One region of the Metabacillus litoralis genome, then DNA from elsewhere that is predicted to be linked to it. Evidence: a T-box and tRNA genes for the amino acid it is inferred to sense, from the RefSeq annotation. Region 1 holds a T-box; the other holds one or more tRNA genes.
The links. The T-box of region 1 lies ahead of alaS (alanine--tRNA ligase). A T-box ahead of a tRNA ligase gene usually reads a tRNA of that ligase, here a tRNA-Ala.
Positions count from the first base shown of each region.

Region 1 (15,983 bases):
ATGAAAAAAGTTTATTTAGATCATGCTGCAACTTCTCCTATTCACCCTGATGTTGCAGATCAAATGATGAAGGTGATGACTGATACGTTCGGTAATCCGTCTAGTATTCATTCTTTTGGAAGAGAAGCAAGGAGAATTCTTGATGAGTCAAGAAGAATGCTTGCAAATAGTATTGGTGCAAGTCCAGGAGAATTGATTTTTACAAGTGGTGGGACAGAAGCTGATAATTTAGCTATTATCGGAACAGCACTTGCCAATCAAGAAATCGGTAAACATATTATAACAACTGAAATAGAGCATCATGCAGTTCTACACACTTGTAAATACCTCGAGAAAATGGGTTACGATATTACTTACCTTCCTGTTAATGAAAGTGGATTAATTTCTGTAGATGACCTCAAGCAACACATAACAGACCAAACAGTGCTTGTTTCAATTATGTTTGGTAATAATGAAGTGGGTTCAATTCAGCCAGTACGTGAAATAGGAAAACTTCTAAAAGAATATCCTGCGTATTTTCACACAGATGCTGTTCAAGCTTATGGTATTGAAGAAATCAACGTCCAAGAGTTGGGGGTAGATTTGTTAACTGCATCTGCACATAAGATCAATGGACCTAAAGGTATTGGGTTCTTATATGCAAAGGCCGGAATTAAACTTCAGCCTTCATTATATGGTGGCGAGCAGGAGCTGAAACGACGGGCTGGTACTGAGAATGTTGCAGGAATTAGCGGATTCAGTCGTGCAGCAGAAATTGCTACATCCAATCGCGAAGGTAAGCGAGAAGAATTTATGAAATATAAGCAAGAAATGATCTCCATTTTTAAAGAACATGATATACAATTTGAAGTGAATGGTGAATTGAGTGGTTTACCTCACGTTCTAAATATTTACTTTCCAAAAACTCAAATTGAGTCTCTGTTAGTAAATCTGGATTTGGCAGGTATTGCTGCTTCAAGTGGTTCTGCTTGCACAGCTGGTTCTGTTGATCCATCTCATGTATTAGTATCTATGTTTGGAAAGGATTCGGATCGTATTATATCTTCTGTTCGCTTTAGTTTTGGTTTGGGCGTATCCTTAGAAGATATTAGATATGCTGCTTATGAAATATCAAAGATTGTAAAAAGAGTGACAGCTTAGAGTAACATGGAGGTGAATAATGGATGACAAAAGATCCTAAAGATATAAGAGTAGTCGTAGGAATGTCGGGAGGAGTTGACTCATCTGTTGCTGCTCTACGTTTAAAAGAGCAAGGTTATGATGTTATCGGAATTTTTATGAAAAACTGGGATGACACAGATGAAAATGGTGTATGTACTGCAACAGAGGATTATAATGATGTGATTGAGGTTTGTAATCAAATTGGTATTCCGTATTATGCAGTGAATTTTGAAAAGCAGTATTGGGACAAGGTATTCACATATTTTCTGGATGAATATAAAGCAGGTAGAACGCCAAACCCTGATGTGATGTGTAATAAAGAAATTAAATTCAAGGCATTTTTAGAACATGCCATGTCACTTGGTGCCGATTATTTAGCAACAGGTCATTATGCAAGAGTGGAATATCGAGATGGCGAATATAAAATGCTGCGAGGCGTTGATGAAAATAAGGATCAAACCTATTTTTTAAACCAATTAGGGCAAGAGCAATTGTCTAAGGTCATGTTTCCATTAGGAGATATCGAAAAACCTCTTGTGCGTGAAATGGCAAAGAAAGCTAATCTTGCTACTGCAACGAAGAAAGATAGTACGGGAATTTGCTTTATCGGTGAAAGAAACTTTAAAGAGTTTTTAAGTGGATATCTTCCTGCACAGCCTGGTATGATGAAGACCCTTGACGGAGAAGTGAAGGGAAAACACGATGGACTGATGTATTATACAATTGGTCAAAGACATGGACTAGGAATTGGTGGAAGTGGTGAACCATGGTTTGCTGTAGGTAAAGATCTAAAGAAAAATGTGTTATATGTAGATCAAGGCTTCCACAATGACTTACTATATTCTGATAGCATAACTGCAACAAATATGAGCTGGGTTTCAGATAAACAAGTAACTGATTTAACATGTACAGCTAAATTCCGTTACCGTCAACAAGATAATGAAGTTACAGTCAAAATGATTGATGAAAAAACCGCTAAGGTAACATTTAAAGAACCGATTCGTGCTGTAACACCTGGACAAGCAGTTGTGTTTTATGATGGTGATACATGCTTAGGTGGCGGAACAATCGATGAAGTTTTCAAAAACGGTGAAAAATTATGGTATGTTGGGTAAGGGAGAAAATTTTGGTTTACTAAATGTTTCTGATACTAGAAGGGGTTGACACACAATGAGTCAGCCCTTTTTATCTGTATCCCATATATTACTACATACTAGATAAAGGAAGGATTAAGATGGATATTAATCAACGTGGTATTGAAGCAATGCAAAAAGGAGAATTCGAGGAAGCAGCAACTCTTTTCTCGGAGGCAATTGAGCAAAAACCGAATAACCCAATTAGTTATATTAACTTTGGTAATCTTCTTTCTGCAGTAAATGAACCAGAAAAGGCATTGAAATTTTATGAAAAAGCAATTGAAATAAATGAAGATTCTGCAACAGCTTATTATGGAGCAGGAAATGTCTACTTCAATCAAGAAAACTATGATGAAGCAAAAAATATGTATGAACAAGCATTAAAGAAAGGTCTAGATCAAGGTGATTTACACTTTATGTTAGGAATGTGTTTATTTAACCTTGGTCAAAACCGTTTAGCTCTTCCTTATTTTCAACGAGCAGTAGAGTTAAATGAAAATGATAGTGATGCAAAATTCCAGTATGGTTTATGCTTGGCGCAGCTTGAATTAATTGATGAGGCACTAGTGCAATTTGAAGAAGTAATCGAACTGGACGACCAACATGCCGATGCTTTTTATAATATAGGAGTAGCATATGCCTTTAAAGAAAAAAGTGAAAAAGCAATTGAAATGCTGAATAAAGCATTAGAAATCCAGCCAGACCATATGTTGGCAGGACATGCATTAAAAATTATGAATGGAAATATGGAGAAATAAATTCTCTGAAGGGAGAGGCAAAAAAATGCAGGAGAGTGCAGATTTATTTGGAGAAAAAGAGCGCTATGTCAAAGGACTAGTTAAGGTTGTTATCTTTCATAATGAACAAAATCTTTATTCAGTGCTAAAAGTAAGAGTACATGAAACGAGTGAAGATATAGAAGATAAAGAAATAACTGTTACTGGTTACTTTCCCCTCCTGCATGAAGATGATACCTACACTTTTTTTGGGTCGTTTACAAATCATCCTAAGTTTGGACTACAATTTCAAACCGAACATTTTCGAAAGGAAATTCCTCAAACAAAAGAAGGGATCATACAATATCTTTCAAGTGATCTTTTTAAAGGTATCGGAAAAAAAACAGCGGAAGCAATCGTTGAAAAATTGGGTGAATCCGCTATTTCGAAAATTTTACAAAACCCCTCCATTTTGGATGATATTCCTAAGGTGAATAAAGATAAAGCAAAACAATTGGTTGATGCGCTAATTTCTCATCAAGGTCTTGAGCAAATCATGATTGCGCTAAATCAGTTTGGATTTGGTCCACAGCTTGCGATGAAGATCTATCAAACTTACCAAGATGAAACATTAACCATCATTCAGGAGAATCCTTATCAATTGGTACAGGATGTAGAAGGAATTGGTTTTGTTCGCGCTGATGAGCTTGGAGAACACCTTGGTATTTCGGGGAAAAGTGCTGAACGTATTAAAGCAGCTTGTCATTACAATGTCGAGCACCTTTGCCTACAGGAAGGTCATGTTTATGTGACAACTGAGCAACTAATTGTTAAAACAAAGGAACTCCTTGATCACTCTAAGAAAGAAACCATTCACGAGTCTGATATTGCAAATGAGATCATTGCACTAGGTAAAGAGGGGAAAATGATTGTTGAAGAAAACCGTGCTTACCTTCCATCACTCTATTTTGCTGAACAGGGATTGGTGAAAAATATTAATAAGATCCTTGATCAAACAGAATACGAGGATTTATTTCCTGAATCTGAATTTTTATTATCTCTGGGGAACCTCGAGGAAAGAATGAATGTGCAGTATGCACCAACACAAAAAGATGCTATTCAGAAGGCGCTAATGTCACCAATGTTACTACTAACTGGAGGCCCTGGTACAGGAAAAACAACCGTTATAAAAGGGATTGTAGAATTGTATTCAGATTTACATGGATGTTCTCTTGATCCTAAAGATTACAAAAAGGAAGAGCCTTTTCCAATTGTACTCGTAGCTCCAACAGGGAGAGCGGCAAAACGTATGAGTGAAGCCACAGGAATGCCGGCGGTCACGATTCACCGTCTTTTAAAATGGAATGGTGCGGATGGTTTTGAACACGATGAAGAAAACCCGATTGCAGGCAAACTTCTGATCATTGATGAGGTCTCAATGGTTGATATATGGATTGCCAACCAATTATTTAAAGCTTTGCCTAAAGAAATTCAGGTTATCATGGTAGGCGATGAGGATCAGCTTCCTTCAGTTGGTCCTGGTCAAGTGCTTCGTGATTTATTGGCCTCTCAAGTGATACCAACGGTTCGTCTGACAGATATTTACCGTCAGGCAGAGGGATCTTCTATTATTGAACTTGCCCACGATATAAAGGAAGGAAGACTTCCACAAAATATTGCGGCACCAACTTCGGACCGTTCGTTTATTAGATGCTCACAAGTTCAGATGAAAGAAGTCATAGGTAAAATCATACAAAGTGCACTGAAAAAAGGATATACAGCGAGAGATATACAAATCCTGGCACCAATGTATAGAGGACCTGCTGGTATTGATCAGCTAAATAAATTACTTCAAGAGCTTTTTAATCCAAAAGCATCTGGTAAAAGAGAATTGAAGTTCGGGGATGTTGTGTACCGAAATGGTGATAAAGTACTGCAGCTCGTGAATCAGCCAGATAGCAACGTATTTAATGGAGATATTGGAGAGATTGTATCCATTTTTTATGCAAAAGAAAATACCGAAAAAGAAGATATGATCGTAGTTTCATTCGATGGTAATGAAGTAACGTATACGAAACAAGATTTTAATCAATTTACGCATGCCTTTTGTTGCTCCATTCATAAATCACAAGGAAGTGAGTTTCCAATTGTGATTATGCCTATTGTTAAAGGATACTATCGAATGCTAAGACGAAACTTAATTTATACAGCAGTAACAAGAAGTAAAAAATCTCTTGTTTTATGTGGGGAGTTAGATGCTTTAGAGTGGGGCATTAAAAATAATGAAAGTTCCGAAAGACAAACAAGCTTAATGTTAAAGCTTGGAGCGGATCAAATAAAAGATCTAGAACTTGATGAATTACAAAAACAATTGCCATTCCCTCTTGAGGATGCAAATATTGGCATGGAAAACCTTACACCGTATGACTTTATGGAAGCTAGCGAAATATAAAAATGTTCGGAAAGGTGGAGATGACTTTGCGGACATTTTCGAAGCTAAAGGGACTTCCAGTATATTGTAGCAGTAGTGCGGACCTTCTTGGTCATGTAACGAATGTTTGCTTATCTTCCAAGGGATTTATACTCGGACTTATGATGGACGGCAAGGGCCTTTTTCAGCGTGATCGCTTTGTTCCTCTTGATTCAATTTATGCAGTAGGAGACAACGGCGTTATGGTTGAAGAAAGAGACAAGCTTCTATCAATACATGAAATGAAAAAACAATATACGTATAACACTTATGATGATCTTTGTAATAAAGCAGTTCTCACCAAAGAAGGGGAAAAGCTTGGATTATTAGAAGACGTATATTTTTCAGAAAAAATGGACACAATTGAGGCATACGAACTGACGGACGGATTTTTTGCTGACATCGCTGAAGGTAAAAAGGTGGTTAAGGCTTCCGGTGAACCACTATCGATTGGCAAAGATGCGATCGTCATTGAACTTTATTAAAAGAGGTGTGCTTAGATTGTTTTCATGTCCGAATTGTAGAAGTAAAGACCTTGGAAAGATCGGTGTAAACCAATATTACTGCTGGAGTTGCTTTATTGAACTATCTGTTTCAAAAGGAAAAATATTAACACATCAAGTTGAGGAAGATGGGACACTTAGCTCACTTGATGATTTATTTTCTGAGGATGAACGATCAATAAGCATGTAAAGGGGAGATTGGTCTTGAATCGAACTTTAACCTCATTAATAACTATGGGTGTAGGGGCAGCAGCATATCATTTATCACGTAATACAAACATGATGAATAATCGTTCTATGAAGAAAATGAGAAAACGTGTTATGAAAATGTTTTAATTGTAAGGAGCTGGCGAATTCGTCAGCTCCTCTTTTCTTAAAGATTACATGAACCTTGTACATAAAAAACGTAATCACCCTCCACAATAAATAAGAAAGAGGGGGAGTGACTATGAGAGACAATCAAATAAAATGGTTGTTGCGGATTACCATTTTATTATTAGGCTTGTTAACAGTATTTGTGTTTTTTAAGCTATATTCTATTTGGGCTCCGTTTTTTCTAATGTTTAAAGCTATTTTTATCCCTTTTCTTATTAGTGCATTTATAACATATTTACTGCATCCGGTCATAGAAAAGCTACATCGAACTGGAATGCCGAGACCCATTTCAATATTAATCATTTATTTATTATTTTTTGGTTTGCTAGGATACGGTTTTTATAAAGGTGTACCTGTATTGGTTAATCAATTACGAGATTTATCTGAAAACTTCCCACAGTTCTCAGCAACTTACAACAGATGGATTGATTCTATTCATGATCAAACAGACCGTTGGCCAGATGGAATACATGATCGAATTGAACGGATGTTTGAGCAGACAGAAGAGTGGTTAGCATTAACAATCGAAAGAGTGATCAATAGCTTAAGGAGCTTATTTGATTATGTGCTTCTTCTTGCGATTATCCCGTTTTTAGTTTTTTATATGTTGAAAGATTATGATCAAATTAAAAAAGCTGGTTGGTATCTTACCCCGCGAAGATGGAGAAATGAAGCGATTCAATTTCTAAAAGATATAGATCATTCATTAGGAAGCTATATTCGTGGCCAGCTGTTTGTTTGTTTGATCATTGGAACAGTTGCATTTTTATCTCTTTGGTTTTTTCATGTGAAATATCCATTAATACTTGGCTTATTAATTGGTGTAACAAATATCATCCCTTATTTTGGACCAGTGATTGGAGCGGTACCAGCCTTAATTATTGCTGCTACAATGTCAACAAAAACAGTCATTATAGTAGTGATCATCATTTTTGGGCTGCAATTTATAGAAGGAAATATTCTAGGGCCCTTAATAGTTGGGAAAAGCCTCCATATGCATCCAATCGTCATTATGTTAGCCTTATTGGCTGGTGGAGAAATAGCGGGTGTTGTAGGATTAATGCTCGCTGTTCCTATTGTAGTCATTTTAAGGGTTGTTATTGTTCACCTGGCACAATTTAGACGACAACATTGACATTTGAATAAGGCTTGTCTATAATTCTCGATAGTACAATAATGAAAAAACAATGAAGGAAAAAAGTACGTTGTGACCGCTTTAAAGAGAGGAATTTCCCTGGCTGAAAGAAATTCTAGAGTAAGGACAGCTGAAAGCTATTCCTAAGTGCAGAAAAACCTGCCGTCAAAACCACGTTACGGTTTTTAAAGTGATGGACTTTTGGTCCATAATCAGGGTGGTACCGCGAGCTAACTCTCGTCCCTGTGCAAAGAGGTAATTCTTTACACAGAGACGAGAGTTTTTTGTGTTAAGAAAATTCTAAAATAACACCTAATTTTAAGGAGGATACATATGAAACACTTACAATCTGCAGAAGTACGTCAAATGTTTTTAGACTTCTTTAAGGAGAAAGGTCATACTGTTGAACCTAGTGCATCTCTAGTTCCGCATGAAGATCCAACATTACTTTGGATTAACAGTGGGGTTGCCACATTAAAAAAATATTTCGATGGTCGTGTGATTCCAGCAAATCCGAGAATTTGTAATGCACAAAAATCAATTCGAACGAATGATATTGAAAACGTAGGAAAAACTGCTAGACATCATACATTTTTTGAGATGCTTGGTAATTTCTCAATTGGCGATTACTTTAAGGTAGAATCAATCGAATGGGCATGGGAATTCTTAACAGACGAAAACTGGATTGGGTTTGATCCTGAAAAATTATCAGTAACGATTCATCCTGAGGACAACGAAGCATTCGATATTTGGAAAGATAAAATTGGTATTCCTGAAGAGAGAATTATTCGTTTAGAGGGGAACTTCTGGGATATTGGTGAAGGACCTAGTGGACCAAATACCGAGATCTTCTATGATCGTGGTGAAGAATACGGAAATGACCCTGAAGATCCTGAGTTATATCCTGGTGGAGAAAATGAACGTTATCTTGAGGTATGGAACTTGGTATTCTCACAATTTAACCACAATCCTGATGGTACATATACACCACTTCCTAAGAAAAACATTGATACAGGAATGGGACTTGAGCGTATGGTCTCTGTCATTCAAAATGTACAAACAAATTTTGATACAGATTTATTCATTCCAATTATTAAAGCAACTGAGCAAATTTCAGGTGAAGAATACCGTAAAGATAAAGAAAAAGATGTGTCATTTAAAGTTATTGCCGACCATGTTCGAACAGTAAGCTTTGCGATAAGTGATGGGGCTCTCCCTTCTAATGAAGGTCGTGGATATGTATTGCGACGCCTGTTAAGAAGAGCGGTACGCTATGCAAAGCAAATTAATATAAACCGTCCATTCATGTATGAGCTTGTTCCAGTTGTTGCTGAAATTATGGTTGATTTTTATCCAGAAGTCAAAACAAAGACTGAATTCATTCAAAAAGTGATTAAAAATGAAGAAGAGCGTTTCCATGAAACATTAAATGAAGGGCTAGCCATCCTTAGTGAAGTAATCAAAACGCAAAAAGAAAAAGGAAATAATGAAATTCCAGGAGAGGATGTATTCCGTCTATATGATACGTATGGATTCCCTGTTGAGTTAACTGAGGAATATGCTGAAGAAGAAGGCATGAAAGTTGATCATGCTGGCTTTGAAGAAGAAATGGGTAGACAACGTGAACGAGCTCGTGCAGCTATGCAAAAGGTTGATTCTATGCAGGTTCAAGGTGGCATGCTTGGGGAAATTAAAACGGAAAGTGAATTTGTTGGATACAATCAGCTAACTGTAAACAATTCAGAAGCTGTTGTAATTGTGAAAAACGGTGAAGTTGTTCAAGAAGCACACGAAGGTGAAGAAGTCCAAGTAATCCTTAATAAAACACCATTTTATGCTGAAAGTGGCGGACAAATTGCTGATGAAGGAACGCTTACTAGTGATAAAGCAATGATCAAAGTGAAAGATGTTCAAAAAGCTCCTAACGGCCAGAACCTTCATAATGTTATTGTAGAAAGTGGTACCCTTCAAACTGGGGATACATTAACAGCCTCAGTAGCTGAAGAAAATCGTACTGGTATTGTAAAAAATCACACAGCAACACATTTATTACATCAAGCACTTAAAGATGTGCTTGGTACTCATGTAAATCAGGCAGGTTCGTTAGTAACAGTTGATCGTCTTCGATTTGACTTCTCACATTTTGGGCAAGTGAGCCAAGAAGAGCTGTCACGAATTGAACAGATTGTAAATGAGCAAATCTGGAAAAGTATTGATGTAAATATTGACTTTAAATCTTTAAATGAAGCCAAAGAAATGGGAGCAATGGCACTATTTGGTGAGAAGTACGGGGAAATTGTTCGTGTTGTTCAAGTTGGAGACTACAGCTTAGAGCTATGTGGAGGATGTCATGTCGATAATACATCTTCAATTGGTCTATTCAAAATTGTAACAGAAACAGGTATCGGCGCTGGAACTAGACGTATTGAAGCTGTTACAGGAAAAGCAGCATATCAATATATGAATGAGCAATATGAAAAATTAAAAGAGGCTGCTGAGTTATTAAAAGCAAATCCAAAAGAAATTGTTTCAAGAATCAGCGGTTTATTACAAGATTACCGTGCACTTCAACGCGAAAATGAATCATTAACAACTAAGCTCGGAAATTTAGAAGCTGGTAGCATCGTTGATCAAGCTAAAACGATAAATGGAGTAACGGTACTAGCTGCAAAAGTTAATGCAAAAGACATGAACAGCCTGCGTGGCATGATGGATGACTTGAAAAATAAGCTCCAATCAGCTATTGTAGTTCTCGGAGCGGCTGAAGATGGAAAAGTAAACCTGATTGCTGGTGTTACAAAGGATTTAGTTGATAAAGGATATCATGCTGGTAAATTAATTAAAGAAGTAGCGGAACGTTGTGGTGGAAAAGGCGGCGGACGCCCTGACATGGCACAAGCAGGTGCAAAACAACCAGAAAAATTGGAAGAAGCGCTAAAACTTGTCGATGAATGGGTTGATTCCGTTTTATAATTACGAAAAGTAGTGTAAAATGTAGGTAAGATTGGACAAGCAGATTCCGATTATGAATCTGAGAAAGAGGTGCGAACGGTGAGTTCATTTGATAAAACAATGAAATTTAATTTTTCTGATGAAACGGTCGAAACCAATGTAAATGAAGTTCTTTATACTGTATACGATGCGTTACAAGAAAAAGGCTATAATCCAATTAATCAAATTGTTGGATATTTACTTTCGGGTGATCCTGCCTATATTCCCCGTCATCGCGACGCACGGAATTTAATTCGCAAACTTGAGCGAGATGAATTAATTGAGGAGCTAGTAAAATCTTACTTACAAAAAAACCGAGAGGCATAATATGCGAATTTTAGGATTAGATTTAGGCTCAAAAACACTTGGAGTTGCTGTGAGTGATGAGCTAGGGTGGACAGCCCAGGGAATTGAGACGATTAAAATAAATGAGGAAAGTCGAGACTATAAATTAGGACGACTTGCTGAAATCATTGAGCAGCATAATGTAGAAAAGATTGTTCTAGGAATGCCCAAAAATATGAATGGGACAATAGGACCAAGAGCTGAAGCAAGTCAGCGATTTGCTGATATTTTGACAAAGAAATTTGGTCTCCCTGTCGTACTCTGGGATGAACGCTTAACAACAATGGCTGCTGAAAGAATGCTCATTTCTGCTGACGTTAGTCGTAAGAAAAGGAAACAAGTCATTGATAAAATGGCTGCTGTTATGATTTTACAAGGCTACTTAGATAGTCTAAATTAACAAAATATACTATGAGGTGAAAAAATGGATCACGGTGAAAAACAAATTACAGTAATTGATGAAAATGGAAATGAACAGCTTTGCGAGGTATTATTTACGTTTGAATCAGAAGAATTCAAAAAATCTTATGTACTTTATTATCCAGTAGGCGCTGATGAAGATGACAGCGAAGAGATTGAAATTCATGCATCAAGCTTTAATCCCCATGCTGATGGAGAAGATGGTGATCTAGAACCAATCGAAACTGACGAAGAGTGGGACTTAATTGAAGAAATGTTAAATACGTTTCTGGATGAAGAAGAGGAAGAATAAAATGTTAGGGACAAAAGAAATCATTCTTTTGTCCCTTTTTCTTTGTTTTTTTTTCGGATCATTGTGCTAATACTATGAATTTTCTCCTTGTCTTAAAAAAATTGCCGAAACATCATGAACATTGTAGTATAATAATTGGGATGAGAGGGGGATACAACATGTCTGATGATTCGAAAAAAGATACATTCCGCGAAAAGTTACTGGAAAAACAAAGTGAAGCGAAGGTTGTAAGAAAGATTGTTTTAACAGTATTCATCGTTCTTCTAATTGTTTTTTCAGGGGTAATCGGTGGCGGATATCTATATATTAAGTCTTCGTTACAGCCGATAGATCCTAACGATCAAACAGCAATTGATGTCACTATACCGATTGGATCATCTGTTTCTAGTATTTCAAAAATATTAGAAGAGAGCGGCATTATTAAAGATGATCGAGTCTTTAAATATTATATAAAATTCAAAAATGAATCAGGTTTTCAGGCTGGTGACTATCAGCTATCAAAATCAATGACAATTACAGATATTATTTCAACACTAAAAAAAGGGAAAGTCATGGATGAGGCTGTTTTTCAAATTACCATACCCGAAGGAAGACAACTTACAGAGATTGCCTCTATTATTGCAAACAATACACCTTATACAGAAAAAGAGGTTTTATCCACTCTAACGGACAAGACTTTTATTGATTCAATGAAGGCAAAATATCCAGACTTATTAACAGATGATATTTATCAAGAGAATATTAAGTATGCTTTGGAAGGATATTTATTTCCTGCAACTTACCCATACTATACAGAAAAACCAACATTAGAAGAAGTTCTGGAACCAATGGTACAAAAAATGAGTGAAGTTGTAGCAAAGTATATTCCGCAATTACAGGAAAAAAATATGACTGTGCACAGATTAGTTACAATGGCTTCATTAATTGAAGAAGAGGCAACAGAAAAAGCTGATCGTGAAAAAATATCAAGTGTATTTTATAATCGAATGGAAATAAAAATGCCATTGCAAACAGATCCGACGGTGTTATATGCATTAGGAGAACATAAAGATCGTGTATTATATGCCGACTTAGAGGTGGATTCACCTTATAACACCTACCAAAATCGTGGATTACCTCCGGGACCGATTGCAAATGCCGGAGAAGTTTCATTTATCGCTGCGCTTAACCCGGAAGAAACAGACTTCTTATACTTTCTTGCTACAAAGCAAGGAGACGTCATTTTTACTAAGAGTCTAGATGAGCATAACAAAGAAAAAAATAAGCACATTACAAATCAATAGAGGAAAAGAAAGGGATCGTGAATTAACTATTCGCTTTCCCTTTCTTATTGTGGTAAAATATATCGAGTTGTTAATTGAAACCAAAATTTTAATAAATGCTAAAACAAGAGTTCTCATGTATGGGGCTCTTCTTTTCGTGATTTGATATCATCTTAGTTTATATTAGCGCTATATGACTCTTGCAGGTATAAGTCGATCTTCCTCAAGTTTTCAATTGGCGCTTTAAATCTGCAGGAGGGCAACATGTTACCTAATGACGTGATCATGTATGTGGAGAACTTAATTCCTGAAAGTCCACAATTTGTTAAAGAAATAGAACAGTATGCACAAGAGCATGAAGTACCGATAATGGAGAAGATAGGTATAGAAGTACTTTTGTTGCTTTTATCTATGCAAAAGCCAACGAAAATTTTTGAAATTGGAACGGCTATCGGTTATTCAGCTATTCGTATGGCACTACAATTGCCACAAACACAGATTATTAGTGTTGAAATGGATGAAGAACGCTTTGAAGTAGCTCAACAAAATATTAAACAACTTGGACTAGAGAATAGGATTATCACCTATCTTGGAGATGCCTTAACACTAGCTGATGAGATAGAGAAACATGGTCCATTTGATGCTATGTTTATAGATGCTACAAAAGCTAAATATAAGAAGTTTTATGATTTATATGAACCAATGCTGTCTAAAACAGGGATGATTTATACGGATAATGTGCTATTTAAAGGAACCGTTGCAAGAGATCGTTCAGAACTGAGCACAAGAAGACAACGTACACTTGTTAGGAAATTAGATGAATATAACAAAATGTTGTCTACGTTAGAAGGCTATGAAACAACATTCATTCCAGTTGGAGACGGAATTGCCGTAACTAGAAGAAAATGAAAGGTAACGAGGTGGTTGGAAAATGACTAAACCAGAATTATTAGTAACACCAAAACAAGTAGACGATATTCTCCCTTTAATTCATGCTGGTGCAGATGCATTTGTTATTGGTGAACAAAAGTTTGGTCTTCGACTTGCAGGTGAATTCTCACAAGACCAAGTGAGAGAAACAATTAATATCGCTCATAAACATAATAAAAAAGTGTACGTTGCAATGAATGCGGTTTTTCATAATGAATCAATAGAAGAGGTTGAAAAATATTTATCCTTTTTAAATGAGATTAAGCCAGACGCTGTTATTTTCGGTGATCCAGCTGTGCTAATGGCTGCTAAAGAGGTAGCTCCAGAGTTAAAACTCCATTGGAATACTGAAACAACAGCAACTAACTGGTATACATGTAATTATTGGGGAAGAAAGGGTGCAAAACGCGCTGTACTTGCAAGAGAATTAAGTATGGATGCTATTGTGGAAATAAAAGAGAATGCAGAAGTTGAGATTGAAGTACAAGTTCATGGCATGACTTGTATGTTCCAATCTAAACGAAATCTTTTAGGAAACTATTTTGAATACCAAGGTAAAGCATTGAAGGTAGAAAAACGTGATCAGAACGAATCAATGTTTCTATTTGATCCAGAACGAGATAATAAGTATCCGATTTTTGAAGACGTGAATGGCACACATATTATGAGTCCAAATGATATGTGTATTATTGATGAGCTCGGAGAAATGATTGATGCAGGTGTTGATTCATTTAAGATTGATGGAGTTCTTCAAACTCCTGAATATATTATTGAAGTAACAAAAAAATACCGAAAAGCAATTGATCTTTGTGTTGAGAATAATGCTGAATATGAAGAGGTAAAAGATACGTTATTGGAAGAAATAGAAGAATTACAGGCGAAAAACCGTCCTTTAGATACAGGATTTTTCTTTAAAGAAACAGTGTACTAATTCTTTTATAAAATGAACAAAGGAGTGAAAAAAGTGACTGCAGTTATTGATAAAATTTCAGAAATCGTTGATGGAAAACGAGTCATTACGAAAAAACCAGAATTATTAGCACCCGCTGGTAATTTAGAAAAATTAAAGATCGCTGTTCATTATGGTGCGGATGCGGTTTTTATTGGTGGACAAGAGTATGGTTTACGTTCAAATGCAGGTAATTTCTCCTTAGAGGAAATGGCAGAGGGTGTACAGTTTGCCAATAAATATGGTGCTAAAATTTATGTAACAACAAACATATTTGCACATAATGAAAACATTGACGGTCTCGATGAATATTTAATGGGGCTTCAAGGTGCAGGTGTAACAGGAATCATTGTAGCTGATCCATTGATTATCGAAACATGTCGTCGTGTTGCACCAAAGCTTGAGGTACATTTAAGTACTCAGCAATCTCTTTCAAACTGGAAAGCAGTTCAGTTTTGGAAAGAAGAAGGACTCGAGCGTGTTGTGTTAGCTCGTGAGACTAGTGCAGAAGAAATTAAGGAAATGAAAGAAAAGGTTGATATTGAAATCGAAGCGTTTATCCATGGTGCAATGTGTATTGCCTACTCCGGTCGTTGTACTTTAAGTAATCATATGACTGCACGTGACTCAAATCGTGGTGGTTGTTGTCAATCTTGTCGATGGGATTATGATCTCTTTAAGTTGAAAGATAATGAGGAAGTAGCTTTATTTGAAGAAAAAGATGCACATTTTGCTATGAGTCCAAAAGATTTAAACTTAATTGAATCAATTCCTAAGATGATAGAGCTAGGAATTGATAGTCTGAAAATTGAAGGTCGAATGAAGTCTATTCATTATGTAGCTACAGTAGTTAGCGTTTATCGCAAAGTGATTGATGCATACTGTGCAGATCCTGATAACTTTAAAATTGACCCAGAATGGCTAAAAGAGCTGGACAAATGTGCAAATCGCGAAACTGCTTCTGCTTTCTTTGAAGGCGTTCCTGGTTTTCAACAACAAATGTTTGGTAACCACAGCAAAAAAACGGAATATGATTTTGCAGGACTTGTATTGGATTATGACAACGAAACGCAAATGATTACACTGCAGCAGCGTAATCATTTTAAGCCTGGTGAAACAGTCGAATTCTTCGGTCCAGAAATCGATAACTTTACACAAAAGATTGAGAAGATTTGGGATGAAGATGGAAAAGAGCTTGATGCGGCCCGTCATCCATTGCAAATTGTGAAATTCAAAGTGGATAAACCAGTCTTCAGAAACAACATGATGCGAAAGGGGTTCTAATACAAATGGCAAAA
Region 1 is NZ_CP033043.1:2,609,382-2,625,364, reverse strand. It holds gene D9842_RS13140 (cysteine desulfurase family protein) at 1-1,140, shown strand; gene mnmA (tRNA 2-thiouridine(34) synthase MnmA) at 1,164-2,276, shown strand; gene D9842_RS13130 (tetratricopeptide repeat protein) at 2,396-3,055, shown strand; gene recD2 (SF1B family DNA helicase RecD2) at 3,081-5,465, shown strand; gene D9842_RS13120 (PRC-barrel domain-containing protein) at 5,492-5,968, shown strand; gene D9842_RS13115 (hypothetical protein) at 5,985-6,176, shown strand; gene D9842_RS13110 (YrzQ family protein) at 6,191-6,322, shown strand; gene D9842_RS13105 (AI-2E family transporter) at 6,435-7,496, shown strand; T-box leader at 7,540-7,744, shown strand; gene alaS (alanine--tRNA ligase) at 7,830-10,469, shown strand; gene D9842_RS13095 (IreB family regulatory phosphoprotein) at 10,548-10,814, shown strand; gene ruvX (Holliday junction resolvase RuvX) at 10,816-11,232, shown strand; gene D9842_RS13085 (DUF1292 domain-containing protein) at 11,257-11,544, shown strand; gene mltG (endolytic transglycosylase MltG) at 11,703-12,827, shown strand; gene D9842_RS13070 (O-methyltransferase) at 13,071-13,715, shown strand; gene D9842_RS13065 (peptidase U32 family protein) at 13,738-14,667, shown strand; gene D9842_RS13060 (peptidase U32 family protein) at 14,701-15,969, shown strand; gene udk (uridine kinase) at 15,975-15,983, shown strand, end outside.

Region 2 (15,983 bases), 1.7 Mb from region 1:
CGAATGTTCCATTTTCAATGATAGGCAACATCATCCAGACAGGTGTTGTAACATGTGGGGCATTTTCATAGACAATTGCCCGCTCTTTTCCAACCTCTGCTACTAGCTTTACCTCGAATTGCTTTAAATAGCGTAAGCCTCCATGTACTAGTTTTGTAGATCGGCTAGAGGTACCTGCAGCAAAATCCTGCATCTCAATCAATCCCGTTTTTAAACCACGAACCTGGGCGTCTAAAGCAATTCCTGTTCCTGTAATTCCACCACCGATAACTAGTAGATCTAAAGTGCTCGCTTCCATTTCTTCTAAATATTTTGAACGATTTATGCTAGAAAACTGTGTCATTGTTTATCATCCTTTCAAATTGTAGGTAAAACAACAAAAAAGGGGACCACAACATGAACTGTAAAGAAATCCTTTTACAGCTTTGTTGTGGTCCCCTCAAAACGTCTCAAGACCAATTTTTTATTAACTTTTAGATATATACATTATAGCAGGGTTTTTCTTAATTTTCAATTAAGTCGTTTGCTTTTTACCCTTTTTATTTGGCTTAAAGCTCATTGTTGCCTTTACTGCTTCCTGCCAGCCTTCATATAGCTCATTTCTTTGATCCTCATCCATAGTAGGATCAAATGATTGATCTACCTTCCATTGTGAGGCAATTTCTTCACGGTCCTTCCAGAAGCCTACTGCTAAACCTGCTAAATAAGCAGCTCCTAAAGCTGTTGTTTCATTTATAACTGGACGCTCTACAGGAACATTGAGAAGATCACTTTGGAAATTCATGAGCATATTGTTTTTCACTGCTCCACCATCTACGCGTAATTTTTTCAGTTCAATTCCTGAGTCTGCTTCCATTGCTGTTAATACATCCTTTGTTTGATAAGCAAGAGATTCAAGGGTTGCACGTACAAAATGTTCTTTCGTTGTTCCACGAGTTAATCCAAACACCGCACCTCGTGCATCACTATCCCAATAAGGTGTGCCTAATCCTACGAAAGCAGGAACGACGTATACGCCATCAGTCGAATCGACCTTTGAAGCATAGTCTTCTGATTGTGGGGCATTTTCAATCATTTTAATTCCATCACGTAACCATTGAATTGCAGACCCCGCAACAAAAATACTTCCTTCTAGAGCATACTCAACTTTCCCATCAACGCCCCAAGCAATTGTTGTTAACAATCCATTTGCTGATGGAACTGCTTTTTCACCTGTATTCATTAACATAAAGCAACCTGTTCCATATGTGTTTTTTGCCATCCCTTTTTCATAGCAAGCCTGCCCAAACAATGCAGCCTGCTGGTCACCTGCCACCCCTGCAATTGGAACAGCTTCACCAAAAAAGTGATAATCTACTGTTTCTGCATAAACTTCTGATGAAGAACAAACTTCAGGTAGCATCGATTGTGGGATATCTAGAATCTCCAAAATTTCTTTATCCCATTCTAAATTGTAGATATTATACATTAGTGTTCTTGACGCATTTGTATAGTCAGTAACATGCTTCTGCCCACCTGATAGTTTCCAGATTAACCATGTATCAATTGTTCCAAACAAAAGTTTCCTTTCGTTCGCTTTTTCTCTTGCACCTTCAACATGGTCAAGAATCCATTTAACCTTTGTTCCTGAAAAATAGGCATCTATTAATAAGCCTGTTTTTTCACGAAAAAGATCATTATATCCTTTTTCTTTTAGCTCTTCACAAATATCTGCTGTTTGTCTTGATTGCCAGACAATCGCATTGTAGACAGGCTTTCCAGTTTCACGGTCCCATACTACTGCTGTTTCACGTTGGTTCGTAATTCCGATGCTTGCAATTTCTTTTGGCGAAATATCTTTTTTAGCAAGAACTTCTGCAATAACTGCTAAGATAGAGCTCCAAATTTCTTGTGGATTATGTTCCACCCAGCCTGGTTTTGGAAAATACTGAGGAAACTCTCTTTGAGCAACCTCAACAATTTCACCCTTTTTATTAAATAGAATAGCTCTGGAGCTTGTTGTACCCTGATCTAACGATAAAATATATTTCTTTTCCATATGATTACCTCCGAAATTCGTAGTTATATATATTTACATTATTTCTTGTTTTTTTGCTACAATTCCTTTATTTGTGTGAGATACTTTTACAACCAACGCAATTACTACTAATAATCCTATTAAAATATAAAGGGCGTTAATAGAACCACCAACAAACACCGCGTGATGAAATTGTGCACCAAGAACACCACCAACAATTGGACCTATAACAGGAATCCAAGCATATTTCCAGTTAGAAGAACCTTTCCCTGCAATCGGGAGTAAAAAGTGTGCAATACGCGGACCTAGGTCACGTGCAGGATTTATTGCATAACCTGTTGTACCACCTAGTGATAATCCAATGGCTGTGATAAAGAAACCAACTATAATCGGATTTAACCCTTCTGTAAATTCGTTAGCACCAATTGATAGGAGACCAAAAATTAAAACAGCTGTACCTATCACTTCACTTATAAAGTTAGAAGGTGTATGTGCAATGGCTGGATCTGTAGAAAAGACCGCTAATTTTGCAGCTTTATCTTCCGTTGCCTGCCAGTGTGGGTAATAATATAACCATACAATCGTAGCACCGAGGAATGCCCCGATCATTTGCCCGGCAATATATGATGGAACATCTGCCCATGGGAACGCACCAATAGAGGCGAAACCAATTGTAACCGCTGGATTTAAATGTGCACCGCTTACACTTCCAACAGCATAAGCTCCAAATGCTACTGCAAACCCCCAGCCTAATGTAATAACAATCCAACCAGAGTCCTGTGCCTTTGATTTATTAAGCACAACACCACCTACTACACCACCACCGAAAATAATTAAAATCATCGTTCCTATAATTTCCCCTAAAAATGCTGACACTGTTATATCCCCCTTCATACTCTTTCATAAAAAACTTGAATGCAATGTGCTGAAAAAGAAAAAGACAGCCACCTGCATTAATAGGATATAAAATCCCCTATTAAAGCAAATGGCTGTCTCTCAATAACTCATCAGCACGATTCTTAACTTGTTAACATTATTATAAGTGTAAGAGTTTATTTTGTAAACGCTTTTTTCTAAAAATTTATATAATGATAGATAGTCTGAACACAAACTATTAGCTCTTTATCCGTTTCTTCATAGACCTTAATAGGTAACCACCTTTAAATTTCCAAGGTTCATAGAAAAGAACAAATGCTTACTGTTCAACTTGTTCAATCATTATTATTAATTTTTCCTCTAATCTTCTTTTTCTAAGAATTTTGAAGTTGATATCGGATGCCATCTTTACCCATCCCTTCAAATATAGTCACACTGAAAAATATTTAATAAAACTGTAATAACAATACAGGTTAAATCATTATATAAATTTTAGTTATTGACTTAACTAACTAGTTAGTCTAAATTATAATTAACAAATTATTCCATGGGGTGATGTTAATGAAAAAGGTTCTTGTTGTTGGAGCAGGTTTAGGTGGGTTATTTACAGCAGGTTTATTAGCAGGAAGGGGACATCAAGTCACAGTAGTTGAACGATCACCAATTTTAGGTGGCAGGTCACACGTTTTAAAAAAGGATGGGTTTACCTTAGGTTATGGAGCCCATGCCATCTTGGCTCCAAAAGCACACCCCGTAAAAAGTATCTTCAAAGAGTTAAACATTAATTTAACATATAATAAAGCAAGTCTATCTAAATTCAAGCTCTTTAAGGATAGCAAATTACTATCTACCCCTTTAGGATCAGGTATTCTAACATCACCTGCCATTCATGGGATGATGAATCATTTTGTGTTTTTAAAAAAATTCATCCAAATGGTGAAATCAAAGCCAACGTTCGATCCTAATGTAACAGTAGAGGATTGGATAAACGAAAACATAAAAGATGGAACTATAGCAAAGGTAATCAAGGCATATGCAACTCTATCCGTCTATGATGGAGCATTGGATTGTTATTCCATGAACGCTTTTGTCGAGCTTGCAAACTGTGAATATTCAAACAACGAGCCACTTGCATATGCAGCATATGATGAATTATTGGATAAGTTAAAAACACATATTTTAGTAAACGGTGGAGAAATCCAATTAGGTTGTAAGGTCGAAGCGCTTATTATTCAAGATGGAAAAGTGGTAGGGGTTGAAACAAAGGAACAAAACTTATATGCAGAAAATGTTGTATTGAACTTGCCTCCTCAAGCTATAGAGAATATGATTAAAAATGATTCTTTAATTGAAGAACTTAGCCCCTATTTTAACCAAACACCACAGTTTGTATATGTTTATGATTTAATGCTATCTAAGCCTTTAAGAAAAGATATAACAAACATATTGGATCTTGACGAAAACGTATATATGAATGATTACACCTTAAATGTTCCTTCATCGGTTACAAATAACGGGCAGCTACTCTCGTGTTTAAAGTTTTTAAGTAAACAGGAGCAGCAAGACGATTGCCATGCAGAGCAGTCCAAAAAATCAGTAGAAAGAATTCTCGACAGCGTCTATACCGGATGGAGACAGCACACAGTTGGATCAAGAATAATAAATAGGGCAATGGTGAACGGAATTGCAAGACATACTGGTAATAAACTCATTCCATTTGAAAGTAAGAATGTGGATTCCCTCTATTTTGTTGGAGATTCTACGTCTGGTCGTGGAGGCCTAGGATTGCCAGCATATGAGAGTGCTTGGCTAGTTTCGGAGAAAATTGATATAAAAAATTCAATTAAGCATGTTAGTAATGTCTAATTAAAGGAAGATCAGTACAAATGACAGAGACAATTTCTGGTAAAGAAAAGATTTTGGAGACGGCATTAACTGAATTTGCCGATAAGGGGTACGAAGGGGCAAGAGTAGATCGGATTGCAATTGAAGCTGGCGTAAATAAGGCTCTAATTTATTATCATTTTAAAAGCAAAGAAGAGCTTTATGTATCAACGATTAACTATTTATTTAAAAAAGCAGCACCAACAGAATTAAAAATACCCTCTTCTTTAACTGTTAGAGAAAAAATGTTACTTGTAATAAGGCACTTCACAACGTTTATTCATTATAACCCGACTTTTGTAAAAATCATGGATCAAGCTGTTAATAATGGCAATAGCCTTTTTGACAATTTATACGAACAAAACCTCTATTTTCAAAAGGTTATAGCATTATACTTCGAGGGAGTCACAAAAGGAGAAATTAGAATCATTGATGAGCCAGTCGATTATTTGATTTCCCTTTTAGGATCTTGTTACTTCTTCTACTCCCATCGAAATGCCTTATATAAATTTTATAGTAGCCATTTGGATGAAAAGGAGTTTCTTGAAATGCGTATCCGGACAGTACAGGATATTGTAGATCGGGTTTTATTTCAAAAATAAAGGGTACCTTGGTATTTTCCGAACTAAAAGAACGAGAAAACTTAAAAGGCATTATGCATCGAACTGTACCCTGTAAAGTGACCTGTGGAGGCTTCAGCCCTGATAAAAAAGGGCTGAAGCTATATATTTGTTTTTAATATATTCCCTGATTATTTAATTCTTTAGTCATACCAATTGCAAGTTATTCACTATCGTTATTTTCGAAGTACATCTGCTCTATAATGTACTACTAGTTGAACAGCATCTGTTACAGCTAGAAAAAGTGTATTGACCTTGCCAATATTTTTATGCCGACCATCTCACCGTCCGGTAATGGACAGCGACACTTCTTTAGTCGTGGATGGCGCATTATATAAGAATTAAAAAAAAGCCCCGGGAATCGAGGCTATCTTTTTAATCAATCTTTATTTTAAAACTACATTTGTTTATTCGTTATTATTTAAAATTACTCAACCGTCACACTCTTAGCAAGGTTACGTGGCTTATCAACGTCACAGCCACGGTGTAATGCTGCATAGTAAGAGATCAGTTGTAATGGTACTACTGATACTAAAGGTGCAAGCTGTTCATGAACAAGTGGAAGAACGAAGCGATCGTCTTCTTCTTCTAAGCCTTTCATAGAAATGATACATGGATTTGCACCACGTGCCACAACTTCTTTTACATTCCCACGAATACTTAGGTTGACGTGTTCTTGAGTTGATAAAGCAATAATTGGTGTACCATTCTCAATAAGAGCAATTGTACCATGCTTTAATTCTCCACCAGCAAAACCTTCTGCTTGAATGTAAGAGATTTCTTTCAGCTTTAATGCTCCTTCTAATCCAACATAATAGTCTACAGAGCGTCCGATAAAGAAAGCATTTCTAGTTGTTGCAAAGTATTCCTTCGCAATTTCTTCCATTTCTTCTTTTTGATCACAAAGTACTTCCATTGCATTTGCTACAATACCAAGTTCTTTTGTTAAATCAAATTCCAATGAGCGGCCTTTTCCTTCAGCTGCAACTGCTGCAAGAATGGAAAGAACAGCTAATTGTGCTGTATATGCTTTTGTAGAAGCAACAGCGATTTCAGGGCCCGCATGTAATAACATCGTATAATCCGCTTCACGAGATAAAGTAGATCCTGGCACATTCGTAATCGTTAACGCTTTGTGACCAAGCTCTTTAATTTGCACTAGTACTGAGCGGCTATCTGCGGTTTCACCACTTTGTGAGATAAAGATAAATAATGGATTTGCTGATAGTAATGGCATATTATAAGAAAACTCACTTGCAATATGCACTTCTACTGGAGTCTTCGCCCAATTTTCAATGAATTGCTTACCGATTAAACCAGCATGGTAACTAGTTCCCGCTGCAATAATATAAATTCGATCTGCTGCATTAACTGCATTTACGATATCTTCATCAACCGTTAGACCACCATTTTCATTACGGTATTTAGCAATGATTTTTCTAGTTACTAATGGCTGTTCATCAATTTCTTTTAACATGTAGTGAGGATATGTGCCCTTTTCAATATCGCTTGCATCAAGCTCTGCTTTATAAGGAGCACGTTCAATTACGTTACCTTTTAAATCTTTAATTGTAACTGTTTCGCGTTCAACGAATACCATTTCTTTATCCATAATTTCTACGTATTGATCAGTTACTTGCAGCATTGCCATTGCATCTGAAGCAACAACATTAAAGCTACCGTCTCCTAAACCAACAAGTAGTGGACTTTTATTTTTAGCTACGTAGATCATATCCGGATTTTGCTCATCTAATAAGGCAATTGCGTAGGAGCCTTTTAAGATTGATAACGTTTGACGGAACGCCTCTTCAACCTCTAATCCTTCATGAACAAATTTCTCAATCACTTGAACAATAATTTCAGTGTCTGTGTCACTTTTAAACTCAACACCAGTTAGATGTTCACGCTTTATGATTGAGTAATTCTCAATAACACCGTTATGAACAAGTGTAAATCTTGATGAAGTACTTTGATGTGGATGTGCATTTACTTGACTTGGAACACCATGTGTTGCCCATCTAGTATGACCAATCCCAGTAGTTGCTTCAACTTTTTCATCAACGATTTCACGTAGCTTAGCAATACGACCCTTTTCCTTAAAAATATGAACGCCATCTTGATTCATAGCAGCGATACCTGCTGAATCATATCCACGGTATTCTAATTTTTCTAAGCCTTTTAACAAAATTTCTTTAGAGTCCTGTTTGCCAATATAACCAACGATTCCGCACATAATTCATTTCCTCCCATAGCGTGCTACCAGGGACAGGAAGTCATTTTTAAACAAACGGAGACATCACTGTCCCCTCACACATGTCTTTTTTTATTGGAAGGCTATACCATTCCCTTTGTTCAAAAAGTTACCTTTCTGTTTTAAGGAATAGCTTACGGCTGTAACCAAGAACAACCGGGAGGCATCCGCCGATATTTTCGATAACCTCCATCCTCGTCAACTAAGTTTTATCGACCACTTAGTTCAGGCGCTTTGATTGATACGTTATTAATATAATGAATGTACTCCTTTCTAGTATGAGTATTTTTAACAAAATTAATAATACACAAGTTAAAAACAATCGTCAATTGTTTTTCCAATCTATAACAACCCTTTTGAATTGTTATACATTATCTATATGTTCAAAAATCTATAAATGTTACCACAATCTTGTCTTCAAGTTTCTAGAAAAATTAAATAAAAAGACGGGTTTCCCCGCCTTATTCCATACCCATTTCTTCTTTTACTACAGCAACAATTCGATTAACATAGTCACGACATTGCTCTTCTGTTGGAGCTTCTGCCATAACACGGACAAGTGGTTCTGTTCCTGAAGGACGCACTAATATACGGCCGTTACCGTTCATTTCTTCTTCAACAGCAGAAATGATTTCACTTACCTTTTCATTTTCAGTCACTCTATGTTTATCCGTTACTTTTACGTTTATCAACAACTGTGGATACTTTGTCATTTCATTTGCAAGTTCAGATAATTTTTTACCTGTTAACTTCATAATATTAACTAATTGTAATCCCGTAAGAAGACCGTCACCCGTTGTGTTATAGTCAAGGAAGATAATATGACCTGATTGTTCTCCACCCAGGTTATAATCATTTCTTTTCATTTCTTCTACAACATAACGGTCTCCAACAGCGGTCGGAATGCTATTAATAGCATGCTCTTCTAACCCTTTGTAAAAGCCTAAGTTACTCATTACTGTTGAAACAACAGTGTTCTTTTTTAATCGACCTTCACTATTTAAGAATTTTGCACAAATGTACATAATCTGATCACCATCAACAATATCACCGTTTTCATCAACAGCAATGAGGCGATCACCATCTCCATCAAATGCTAAACCAATATCAGCATTCTTCTCCTTTAAGAAAGCTGCTAAAGCTTCTGGATGTGTCGATCCTACCCCGTCATTAATGTTTAGCCCATTAGGTGATGTTCCCATTGTAGATACATCTGCATCAAGATCTGCAAATAAATGTGTAGCAAGAGATGATGTAGCTCCATGTGCACAATCTAACGCTACATGTATACCAGTAAAGTCTTCGTCAACTGTCTGTTTTAGGAATTGTAAATATTTTTGTCCACCTTCAAAATAATCATTTACTTGTCCTAAATTCTTACCAACAGGTCTCGGTAATGTATCTTCTTCTTCATCCATTAGTCTTTCAATCTCAAGCTCTTGTTCATCAGAAAGTTTAAAACCGTCTGGACCGAAATATTTAATTCCGTTGTCTTCTACAGGATTATGTGATGCTGAAATCATGACCCCTGCTTCCGCACCAAGAGCCTTAGTTAAGAAAGCTACACCTGGTGTTGAGATCACACCTAAACGCATCACCTCAGCTCCTATTGATAGTAGTCCTGCTACAAGAGCCCCTTCTAACATATGCCCTGAGATACGAGTATCTCTCCCTATAATAACCTTTGGTCTTTCTTTATCCTTTGTTAGAACATATCCACCAAATCGACCAATTTTAAAGGCTAATTCAGGTGTTAATTCACTATTTGCAACTCCTCGTACTCCATCTGTACCAAAATACTTTCCCATTGGTTTCGCTCCTTTATACAAATCTGCCTTAAGAGGCTGAAGAAATTCTCACTTTTACCTTTTCTTTTTGCAATGACCAAGTAAGATTTTGAGGACCATTAACTTGAACTTCCACCTCATGTTCACCATCCGCTAAATCTGACAGGTTTATATATAATTCAATATCATCTGATTTTATGTCATTAATCACACTCGGAGCTCCGTAAACGGTAAGATCCATTGCTCCTGAATCGGGATCAATATAGTCGAAGACCTTTCCTTCAGAAAGCCCTACTTCCTGTATTTTTTGACTGGAAAATACCTTTTCTTGTTGCTCTTCGATATCTATTTCAATCTTAATTTTTTCCGGACTAACTTTCGTGATGCCCTCCGGTACCGGGACATCCACTTCTATAGTTGTATCCTTTTGAATCTCAGAAAGGTCTACTTTTATACCATCTAGAAATTCATATTTTTCAAGAACATCAAGTGGTCCATATACAGTAATTTCTTTTGGATTAGGTTCTATACTTAAGATACTTAAACCCTTTTCAAGCTCACCTTCCCTGCTTATTTTAAAAGGGAGGGTTTTACTTGGGCTTTTAATTGGTACTGTAACATCTACAACAGACGGTTCTACTTCCACTGGAAGAATGTTTCCATCGCTGTCATAAATCGTAATTCTAGATTCCTGGTTAATCGTTTCCTTAGCAGTTTCTAAATTCACTGTTGCCTGAACCGTTTCGATACGGTCAATAACCTCTTTTGATGCTGTAACTCGAATACTGTTTGGATTTACAATTGGTTGATCAGGTGTGTATCCTTCCTCTAATTTATCTTCATTTGTAAAATCAACCTCAACTGGGAAATCCTTTGTAACCTTCTCTTCAATTGAAACTGTGATAGTAGAAGGATTAATACTTGCCTCTAAATCCTCGGATAAGTTTTTCATTTTAAGTTGAACTCGATGAGTACCTATTGATAATTTATTTAAATCAGCATATATCTCAAAATCTTTAACTGTCCTTGCTTTTGTTAATGCAACCGTTGGACCCTCTAATGTTACATTAACTGTTTCTGGCACACCTGTAACAACAAGATTTTCTTGATCAAAGTATGTAACGACTGGCACATCCGTGACAGTTGCCTTATCCAATGAGGGAGAAGAATTAAAAGGATTTGTTGATTGGGTTCCTCCTTGAGAGCCAGATTCTATATTAACGGATGCATATAGCATGATTGCCAGGAACAAGGCAATAATCCTCATTACCCAATGGTTATTCATCAACCTATCCATCTTTTTTCCCCCTCCAATGCCAACGGTTTGAGGAAACAGTTTTTGTTGCAGAATGTAATTCTTTTTGTAAAATCTCTCTTAATTCATCTTGATTTAAATTTCGATGCAGCTCACTGTTTCTAGCAGCAGAAACGCTTCCTGTTTCTTCTGACACTATAATTGTAAGACTATCGGTAACTTCACTGATTCCAAGTGCTGCACGATGTCGTGTACCCAATTCCTTGGATATGAATGGACTTTCTGATAAAGGCAGATAACAAGCTGCCGCAGCCACTTGATTTTTTTGAATAATAACAGCACCATCATGAAGAGGTGTGTTAGGAATAAAAAGATTAATTAATAACTCAGATGAGATTCTTGAATTTAATGCGATTCCTGTTTCTATGTAATCACTCATCCCAGTTTCTTTTTCTATCGACATAAGTGCACCAATACGACGTTTTGCCATATAGTCTGTTGCCTTCACAATAGATTCGACTATTATTTCAGGATCATCTTCACCAGGCTGACCGCTTCTGGAAAAAAAGCGACCTCTTCCTAATTGTTCCAAGGCTCTACGTAGCTCTGGTTGAAATATTATGATGATGGCTAGAAATCCCCATGTTATTGCTTGGTCCATTAACCATTGTAGAGTACTTAGCCCAAAATAATGACTAAGCATTCGAACAACAATAATCACGGTAATTCCTTTTAACAACTGTACAGCTTTAGTTCCCCTTGCTACCATTATTAATTTATAGATAACGTACCATACAAGGAGAATGTCAACAGCTATACGGAGGTATTGCAATATTGGTAAATCCTCATAACCCATTCACTCGTCCTCCATGAGCTCACTCTATTTATGAATAGACATTGTCTATTTATTGTTGTGTATGTAACTTTATTATTATATCACTTCATTATTAGGAATGTAAAAAGGTCACCAAGTGGATGACCTTTACTATTTATTCTTGTTAACCATGTGTATTTGTTTCTCATAGTCACTGGTCAAGAAGAACCCTAAATTCCAATCCTTACTACATTCTAGTTAAATACCTCTACGACTTCTTTAGAAACAGATTTCATGTGATACCATAACCATTCAAACATTTCATCAACTTCCTCAATTTCTCCAGTTACTTGACCAGCAGAAGCCATGAATTGCTCTCCATTTATAACTGTCACATCTCCATCAACTGTACCCTCAATCGTTAATGTTCCATTTTTAACAATTACATCACCTTTAACAACTTCATCTTTAGGAACGATAACTTTACTATTTTCAACAACTAAATTACTTTGTTTCGATACACTAAAATGTTGATCTTCATTCCATGCAGAAAGCAAGCTCCCAGTCATCAAAACAATAAAAAGAGATGCTGCCGTTAATAGTGGGTGACTTTTTAACCAACGATTCCATGAAACAGTTCTTTTTTCTCGCGGAAGATTATTCATAACAGCTTCAGTAAAGTTAAGAGGAGCTTCAATATGTGATGTGCTTTTGACTAGAGCAACAGCCTTTTCAAGTTCATGAAAGTGCTGATAACAAGACTCACATGTATGAAGATGGTCCTTAACCATTTTTTCCTCACTTGGTGTTAATTCAAGATCCAAATATTTATGCAATAGTTGAACATATTCTGAAGAACAGCTCATTATCATCACCTCATCATAAGTGCCTTAATTGTTTTCTTAAAGCCTCTCTACCTCGATGTATACGAGTTTTAACGGTTCCAACAGGTATATTCAGGATTTCGCTTATTTCTATAAGAGAAAGCTCATCTATATACTTTAAGACAATTACAGTTCTATACTTATCCGGAAGTTTTAATATTTCCTTTTGAATGGTCTCTTGCAATTCCAATGTTTCAAGTTCCTCTTCGGGTAGTGTTACATCGGCAGCTACTTGTGAATACATATTTAAACCATCTGTTCCGGAAACCTCAGCATCCAGATAATAATCTGGCTTTTTTTTACGAATACGGTCTATAGAAAGATTCGTTGCAATACGGTATAACCATGTAGAAAACTTTTTATTCATATCATATGTGTGAATATTTACATATGCTCTTATAAAGGCTTCCTGGGCAATATCCTCTGCTTCATGCGCATTTCCTAGCATCCTGTAACAAAGTTGATAGATTTTATCCTTGTACAAATCGACAATCTCAGCAAAAGCATTTTGATCACCTTTTTTCACCTGTTTTATTCGTTTTTTTACTATTGTCTCCATTTATCATACCTCCGCACTCTGCGGGTCTCTTTTTATACGAATTAGAAACCACTAAGGTTTCATTTTTTTTCACAATCATTATTTTAACAAATTTTGGAGAATGAAAGGAGAAAAGTTTCTAGTTTTTTGCTATTTAGATATACTTTTTCGGCATTTCTCATATTTAAATTGTTTGCACCAGCTTTTAATACATTAAAAAAACGATAAACAGTGTTTATCGTTTTATGTATCAAAGTTATTATTATTAAATTTATGGTGGAGCCTAGCGGGATCGAACCGCTGACCTCCTGCGTGCAAAGCAGGCGCTCTCCCAGCTGAGCTAAGGCCCCATGGTGCCGTATGGAGCGGAAGACGGGATTCGAACCCGCGACCCCCACCTTGGCAAGGTGGTGTTCTACCACTGAACTACTTCCGCAAATAATGAGCCATGAAGGACTCGAACCTTCGACCCTCTGATTAAAAGTCAGATGCTCTACCAACTGAGCTAATGGCTCTAATGGCTGGGCTAGCTGGATTCGAACCAACGCATGTCGCAGTCAAAGTGCGATGCCTTACCGCTTGGCTATAGCCCATTGATTAACCTTCATGAATAAGCTTCTTCGAAACTTCTTCATGAATCCTCAACGTAAGAGGATGTTTTGTGATATTTCTGACAGAAAATATCGTCGACTACTAGGTATTCTTTATACCTTTTATATCTGTCGTTCCATACTGAACTTTAGTTTTTATTACTTTAATTTCAGTATACCCACTCATTAGTGAAACTATTCACAATCCACTAAACAATTTTTATGATAAAACTTCTCAACGTACCTGTTTTATTGTTTATAAATGGTGGAGGGGGGCAGATTCGAACTGCCGAACCCTAAGGAGCGGATTTACAGTCCGCCGCGTTTAGCCACTTCGCTACCCCTCCGTTTGTAAGAGTGCCGGCGAGAGGACTTGAACCCCCAACCTACTGATTACAAGTCAGTTGCTCTACCAATTGAGCTACACCGGCATATGGTAAGTTATTTTTGCTAGCGCAAAAAAACATGGTGGAGGATGACGGGATCGAACCGCCGACCCCCTGCTTGTAAGGCAGGTGCTCTCCCAGCTGAGCTAATCCTCCGAAATAATACTAATTTATGACTTTCATTAAGGTAAGTTATTTTCGCTAGCGCGAAAAAACTATGGTGACCCATACGGGATTCGAACCCGTGTTACCGCCGTGAAAGGGCGGTGTCTTAACCGCTTGACCAATGGGCCTTATTTACTTTTCATCTAAGCTTCCAACCGGGCTCGAACCGGTGACCTCTTCCTTACCATGGAAGTGCTCTACCAACTGAGCTATGGAAGCAATGGCTCCGCAGGCAGGACTCGAACCTGCGACCGATCGGTTAACAGCCGATAGCTCTACCACTGAGCTACTGCGGAACAATCCAAAGCCTGGCAACGTCCTACTCTCACAGGGGGAAACCCCCAACTACCATCGGCGCTGAAGAGCTTAACTTCCGTGTTCGGCATGGGAACGGGTGTGACCTCTTCGCCATCATTACCAGACAATGTGACAAAAACTATTATACTAAATTAGAAGAAGATTTCAAGTGTTTTTTTCACTTTTATATTCCTTCAAAACTAGATAACGATTCACAATTCAATTCACTCTACTGAGTTTATGTTCTTACTTTGTCCAGCTCCAGAAGCCAAATCCTACGGTAATTTCACTCTCTCAAAGAAGTCAAAGAACGACTTCCTTTCGATCGCTCCAATTCCCTATGGATTTGAACGGGCTTCTTCCGCATTTCTATTTAGGTTAAGTCCTCGATCGATTAGTATCAGTCAGCTCCACACGTCACCGCGCTTCCACCTCTGACCTATCAACCTGATCATCTTTCAGGGATCTTACTCACTAATGTGATGGGAAATCTCATCTTGAGGGGGGCTTCATGCTTAGATGCTTTCAGCACTTATCCCTTCCGCACATAGCTACCCAGCTATGCCTTTGGCAAGACAACTGGTACACCAGCGGTGCGTCCATCCCGGTCCTCTCGTACTAAGGACAGCTCCTCTCAAATTTCCTACGCCCACGACGGATAGGGACCGAACTGTCTCACGACGTTCTGAACCCAGCTCGCGTACCGCTTTAATGGGCGAACAGCCCAACCCTTGGGACCGACTACAGCCCCAGGATGCGATGAGCCGACATCGAGGTGCCAAACCTCCCCGTCGATGTGGACTCTTGGGGGAGATAAGCCTGTTATCCCCGGGGTAGCTTTTATCCGTTGAGCGATGGCCCTTCCATGCGGAACCACCGGATCACTAAGCCCGACTTTCGTCCCTGCTCGACTTGTAGGTCTCGCAGTCAAGCTCCCTTGTGCCTTTACACTCTACGAATGATTTCCAACCATTCTGAGGGAACCTTTGGGCGCCTCCGTTACATTTTAGGAGGCGACCGCCCCAGTCAAACTGCCCACCTGACACTGTCTCCCAGCCCGATCAGGGCTGTGGGTTAGAATTTCAATACAGCCAGGGTAGTATCCCACCGACGCCTCCACCGAAGCTAGCGCTCCGGCTTCTCAGGCTCCTACCTATCCTGTACAAGCTGTACCAAAATTCAATATCAGGCTACAGTAAAGCTCCACGGGGTCTTTCCGTCCTGTCGCGGGTAACCTGCATCTTCACAGGTACTATAATTTCACCGAGTCTCTCGTTGAGACAGTGCCCAGATCGTTACGCCTTTCGTGCGGGTCGGAACTTACCCGACAAGGAATTTCGCTACCTTAGGACCGTTATAGTTACGGCCGCCGTTTACTGGGGCTTCGGTTCAAAGCTTCGCTTGCGCTAACCTCTCCCCTTAACCTTCCAGCACCGGGCAGGCGTCAGCCCCTATACTTCGCCTTGCGGCTTCGCAGAGACCTGTGTTTTTGCTAAACAGTCGCCTGGGCCTATTCACTGCGGCTTTTCCGGGCTATTCACCCTAAAAAGCACCCCTTCTCCCGAAGTTACGGGGTCATTTTGCCGAGTTCCTTAACGAGAGTTCTCTCGCTCACCTTA
Region 2 is NZ_CP033043.1:4,335,504-4,351,486, reverse strand. It holds gene D9842_RS21315 (glycerol-3-phosphate dehydrogenase/oxidase) at 1-343, opposite strand, end outside; gene glpK (glycerol kinase GlpK) at 515-2,038, opposite strand; gene D9842_RS21305 (MIP/aquaporin family protein) at 2,072-2,893, opposite strand; gene D9842_RS21300 (phytoene desaturase family protein) at 3,455-4,759, shown strand; gene D9842_RS21295 (TetR/AcrR family transcriptional regulator) at 4,780-5,379, shown strand; gene glmS (glutamine--fructose-6-phosphate transaminase (isomerizing)) at 5,825-7,630, opposite strand; gene glmM (phosphoglucosamine mutase) at 8,110-9,456, opposite strand; gene D9842_RS21280 (CdaR family protein) at 9,485-10,732, opposite strand; gene cdaA (diadenylate cyclase CdaA) at 10,725-11,546, opposite strand; gene D9842_RS21270 (anti-sigma factor family protein) at 11,759-12,370, opposite strand; gene sigW (RNA polymerase sigma factor SigW) at 12,384-12,947, opposite strand; tRNA gene D9842_RS21260 (tRNA-Ala) at 13,201-13,276, opposite strand; tRNA gene D9842_RS21255 (tRNA-Gly) at 13,288-13,362, opposite strand; tRNA gene D9842_RS21250 (tRNA-Lys) at 13,369-13,441, opposite strand; tRNA gene D9842_RS21245 (tRNA-Gln) at 13,445-13,519, opposite strand; tRNA gene D9842_RS21240 (tRNA-Tyr) at 13,780-13,863, opposite strand; tRNA gene D9842_RS21235 (tRNA-Thr) at 13,875-13,947, opposite strand; tRNA gene D9842_RS21230 (tRNA-Val) at 13,983-14,058, opposite strand; tRNA gene D9842_RS21225 (tRNA-Glu) at 14,121-14,195, opposite strand; tRNA gene D9842_RS21220 (tRNA-Thr) at 14,214-14,286, opposite strand; tRNA gene D9842_RS21215 (tRNA-Asn) at 14,289-14,363, opposite strand; rRNA gene rrf (5S ribosomal RNA) at 14,374-14,489, opposite strand; rRNA gene D9842_RS21205 (23S ribosomal RNA) at 14,739-15,983, opposite strand, start outside.
Region 2: it encodes a tRNA-Ala, which carries the amino acid that the T-box ahead of alaS (alanine--tRNA ligase) is inferred to sense. The anticodon was not compared.